Regions from separate parts of the Psychrobacillus sp. FSL K6-4046 genome, predicted to be linked through region 1. Evidence: a T-box and tRNA genes for the amino acid it is inferred to sense, from the RefSeq annotation. Region 1 holds a T-box; the other holds one or more tRNA genes.
The links. A T-box is a leader RNA that pairs with one kind of tRNA and senses whether it is charged. The one in region 1 lies ahead of leuS (leucine--tRNA ligase), so its partner is inferred to be a tRNA-Leu.

Region 1 (2,376 bases):
GCAGAACAGGAAAAAAGAATCGAACGTCTAACGACACGTTCATAAGGGGGAGATTCGGATGAATACACGAGAAAAAATTGCGAGAAGAGCAGAAAAAGAAATTGAAAATGGGAACTACGTGAATTTAGGAATAGGTATTCCAACCTTAGTTGCCAACTTTATATCTCCAGATAAAACAGTTGTGCTTCAATCAGAAAATGGTCTTTTAGGTATCGGACCATATCCAACTGAGCAAGAAGTCGATCCAGATCTTATCAACGCTGGGAAGGAAACAGTTACTACCATTCCGGGTTCTTCCTTCTTTTCAAGTGCTGAGTCATTTGCCATGATACGCGGGGGGCACGTAGACGTTGCAATTTTAGGGGCAATGGAGGTTTCCGAAAAGGGAGACTTAGCTAACTGGATGATTCCAGGTAAGATGATTAAAGGAATGGGCGGCGCAATGGATTTAGTGCATGGTGCCAAAAAAATTATCGTAATTATGGACCACTGCGCGAAGGATGGTTCTGCAAAGATTAAAAAACAATGTGAGCTTCCTTTAACAGGTAAAGCCGTTGTGAATAAAATCATAACAGAACGGGCAATGATTGAAGTAACAGAAGATGGGCTAGAATTAAAAGAAGTATTTGAGGGATATTCTGTGCAGGATATTATAGATGCTACGGAAGCTGATTTAATCATTAAAGACGTAAAAGAGAATGTAGCTATTTAATTTAGTGTTTTTTTCGATATTTGATGAGAGTGCATCTTGTGTTTTCTTTTCATTTCAATTAGAATTAATGCAATAACCATAAATAATTTTCGACTAAGACAAGGAATAGTAAATAACACTCGTTTCTAAAGAGAGCTAACGTATGGTGCAAGTTAGTGTTACGAATTATTGAACTCGCCTTTGAGTCTGTATAAGTGAACGATTAGTAGCTTATACCGTTTTCCGCGTTAAGGAGACAAGTTGAGTGGAATTTTTCACTAATTTGGGTGGTACCGCGTGAGTATATCTCTCGTCCCTTAAGTTTTTTAAGGGGCGAGTTTTTTTATTTGGTGTTGTTTTTAATGGTGAAATGACGGTTTAGACAACACCATTACTTGAAGGAGGAAGAAAAATGAGCTTTAATCATGAAGCAATTGAGCAAAAGTGGCAAAGGTATTGGAAAGAAAACAAAACATATAAAATGATTGACGATCCTTCCAAACCAAAATTTTATGCATTAGATATGTTCCCATATCCATCTGGAGTTGGACTGCATGTTGGACATCCGCTTGGATATATTGCTACAGATATTTTAAGTGCATATAAACGCAAACAAGGATATAACGTACTTCACCCAATGGGCTGGGATGCTTTTGGTCTTCCTGCTGAGCAATATGCAATTGACACTGGTAATGATCCAGCGGAGTTCACAGCAAAAAATATTGCAACATTCAAACGTCAAATGATGGATCTTGGATTCTCATATGATTGGGATCGTGAAATTAATACAACGGATCCTTCCTATTACAAGTGGACACAATGGATCTTTATCCAGCTTTATAAAAAAGGCTTAGCATATGTGGATGAAGTGCCGGTAAACTGGTGTCCTGCATTAGGTACAGTGTTAGCAAACGAAGAGGTAATCGATGGGCTATCCGAGCGTGGGGGACATCCAGTAGAACGTCGTCCAATGCGTCAATGGGTTCTTCGTATTACTGCTTATGCAGATAGATTGTTAGAGGATTTAGATGACCTTGATTGGCCTGAGAGCTTAAAGGAAATGCAACGTAACTGGATTGGACGTTCAGAAGGTGCAGAGCTTACATTTGAAGTTGTGGATACTGATCAATCATTCCAAGCATTTACAACTCGTCCCGACACGATTTTTGGTGCAACGTATGCGGTATTGGCACCTGAGCATAAATTAGTGGATACTATTACAACTCCAGAGCAAATGGAGGCAGTGCAAGCATATAAAGATCAAGTTAAATTGAAAAGTGATTTAGAACGTACTGATCTTGCTAAGCATAAAACAGGTGTATTCACTGGTGCTTATGCAATTAATCCAGTGAGTGGTGAAAAAATGCCAATCTGGATCGCTGATTACGTTTTAGCGACATATGGAACTGGTGCTATTATGGCAGTTCCAGCACATGATGAGCGTGATTATGAGTTCGCAAAACAATTTGATCTTCCAATTGTAGAAGTAGTTTCTGGTGGAAATGTTGAAGAAGCTGCCTACACAGAGGATGGCGTACTTGTTAATTCTGATTTCTTAAACGGGCTAAATAAACAAGACGCAATCGCTAAAGCAATTGAATGGTTTGAAGCAAATGGAAAAGGTGAGAAGAAAATTACTTACCGTCTACGTGACTGGTTATTTAGCCGTCAGCGTTATTGGGGAG
Region 2 (2,376 bases), 1.8 Mb from region 1:
GCCCTTTCACGGCGGTAACACGGGTTCGAATCCCGTAGGGGTCACCATTTATTTTTAAACCAGCATTACGGAGGATTAGCTCAGCTGGGAGAGCATCTGCCTTACAAGCAGAGGGTCGGCGGTTCGAGCCCGTCATCCTCCACCATTTTAATCACACTTAGCATTGTCGCGGGTGGAGCAAATCGCTTCACGAAGAAAGCAAAGCGTGGAAGACGTAAAACTCACTAAATGCGTAGTTGATTTAAATTTCAACACTTATATTATCGCGGGGTGGAGCAGTTCGGTAGCTCGTCGGGCTCATAACCCGAAGGTCACAGGTTCAAATCCTGTCCCCGCAACCAAATGGTCCCGTGGTGTAGCGGTTAACATGCCTGCCTGTCACGCAGGAGATCGCCGGTTCGATCCCGGTCGGGACCGCCATTTATCTTTAATGTACGTATGTGGCTCAGTAGCTCAGTCGGTAGAGCAAAGGACTGAAAATCCTTGTGTCGGCGGTTCGATTCCGTCCTGAGCCACCATTACGCCGGAATAGCTCAATTGGTAGAGCAACTGACTTGTAATCAGTAGGTTGGGGGTTCAAGTCCTCTTTCCGGCACCACTGTCTAGTGGAGGGGTAGCGAAGTGGCTAAACGCGGCGGACTGTAAATCCGCTCCTTAGGGTTCGGCGGTTCGAATCCGTCCCCCTCCACCAGTTATTAGGGGCATAGTTTAACGGTAGAATAGAGGTCTCCAAAACCTTTGATGTGGGTTCGATTCCTACTGCCCCTGCCAAATAATAAGTTAACTTTGAATAATGGCGGTTGTGGCGAAGTGGTTAACGCACCGGATTGTGATTCCGGCATTCGTGGGTTCAATTCCCATCAGTCGCCCCATATTCTATCTGGTTAGCTCTTTTTTTTATTCTGTGGCGGTCGTGGCGAAGTGGTTAACGCACCGGATTGTGATTCCGGCATTCGTGGGTTCAATTCCCATCGGTCGCCCCATTGGGGTATAGCCAAGCGGTAAGGCAACGGATTTTGATTCCGTCATGCCCTGGTTCGAATCCAGGTACCCCAGTTATTTGCGGAAGTAGTTCAGTGGTAGAACACCACCTTGCCAAGGTGGGGGTCGCGAGTTCGAACCTCGTCTTCCGCTCCAAATTAAGGCGGCATAGCCAAGTGGTAAGGCACAGGTCTGCAACACCTTTATCACCGGTTCAAATCCGGTTGCCGCCTCCAATTTTTAAAAAAGTATTTACTGCCTTCAATATGCCGGTGTGGCGGAATTGGCAGACGCGCGGGACTCAAAATCCCGTATCTTCGGATGTGTCGGTTCGACCCCGACCACCGGTATCATATTCATGACATAAAGTCATACCTATCAAGACTTCTAACTACTTTGTTAGAGGTCTTTTTTGTTGTTTCCTAAAAGGACGTAATCCCATGTATAAAGGTATTCTGAATGTCTAGATGAAGTAATAGTTAATCACTAAAAGCGTTAAGACTTCTGTTAATGAAAATAAACATTGCATTAGAAAGCTCTTAAGAATCATTCAATATCTTTTTTTCCTTTAATAATAAATATGTACATTTCTATGCTTACGTCTTAATTCATGAAATGAAAGAGTATCTATATTTTCGTTTCCTATATTAATTCCTTTTGTATATTTTTATATTCGATTGACAAGATAGTCATATCGACATTCATACAAAAACTCAAACTGGATGGACTCGTGAGACAGAGAGGAATAGATGCATGTTTTCCACGATACTAATGGGATTGACTATTTTATTTATGGTAACAACCTTGTACTATTTCTTTTCAGGTCGTAAATATAAGATGAGCTATTTTCAGTCAACTTTATTTCAAAAGCTATTTTTCGCTATGCTTGGCATTACCGTTGGATTTGCTATTCTTTATTATTTATTGGCCATGGATGGGGAGGTAATAAGAATTAGCACCGAAGAAGGGAAAGAGGGAGGAGAAAATTTCTGGGATTATCTCTATTTTAGCGGAGTCACCTTATTATCTGTTGGTTATGGAGACTTGGTACGAGGGCACTGAAAAAGTGCCTTTAAAACGTTTAGAGGTAGAGTATGAATGCAGGTTCTGTTCATCTTCTACTATTTTCTGAATCCATGTCTTTCCGTTCCGAGCGGATGCTTTCCAGGGGGCGGCCCGGCAAGCCTTCTCCCTCGCTGCGCTCAGTCCGGGTGCTCGCCGTGGCCGCTAATCCCCTAGGAGTCACCGCTCTGCACTCCAATCCAATCCACTTTTCTACCTGTTATAGAATTTTTTAAAATGTACTCAGACCGAAAAATTATTTTCTTGCTATACTAAAGAAAAGTAAATGCAGGGGTGCTCACAATGATTTCAAACCAAGAAACGCTGAACTTA

Region 2: it encodes a tRNA-Leu, which carries the amino acid that the T-box ahead of leuS (leucine--tRNA ligase) is inferred to sense. The anticodon was not compared.

The regions. Positions count from the first base shown of each region.
Region 1 is NZ_CP152020.1:1,266,781-1,269,156, forward strand. It holds gene MKY09_RS06240 (CoA transferase subunit A) at 1-45, shown strand, start outside; gene MKY09_RS06245 (3-oxoacid CoA-transferase subunit B) at 59-712, shown strand; T-box leader at 799-1,012, shown strand; gene leuS (leucine--tRNA ligase) at 1,104-2,376, shown strand, end outside.
Region 2 is NZ_CP152020.1:3,063,329-3,065,704, reverse strand. It holds tRNA gene MKY09_RS15080 (tRNA-Glu) at 1-47, shown strand, start outside; tRNA gene MKY09_RS15075 (tRNA-Val) at 70-145, shown strand; tRNA gene MKY09_RS15070 (tRNA-Met) at 265-341, shown strand; tRNA gene MKY09_RS15065 (tRNA-Asp) at 345-420, shown strand; tRNA gene MKY09_RS15060 (tRNA-Phe) at 443-518, shown strand; tRNA gene MKY09_RS15055 (tRNA-Thr) at 523-598, shown strand; tRNA gene MKY09_RS15050 (tRNA-Tyr) at 608-691, shown strand; tRNA gene MKY09_RS15045 (tRNA-Trp) at 698-771, shown strand; tRNA gene MKY09_RS15040 (tRNA-His) at 797-872, shown strand; tRNA gene MKY09_RS15035 (tRNA-His) at 908-983, shown strand; tRNA gene MKY09_RS15030 (tRNA-Gln) at 985-1,056, shown strand; tRNA gene MKY09_RS15025 (tRNA-Gly) at 1,063-1,137, shown strand; tRNA gene MKY09_RS15020 (tRNA-Cys) at 1,144-1,217, shown strand; tRNA gene MKY09_RS15015 (tRNA-Leu) at 1,250-1,331, shown strand; gene MKY09_RS15010 (ion channel) at 1,735-2,043, shown strand; gene MKY09_RS15005 (IS1182 family transposase) at 2,347-2,376, shown strand, end outside.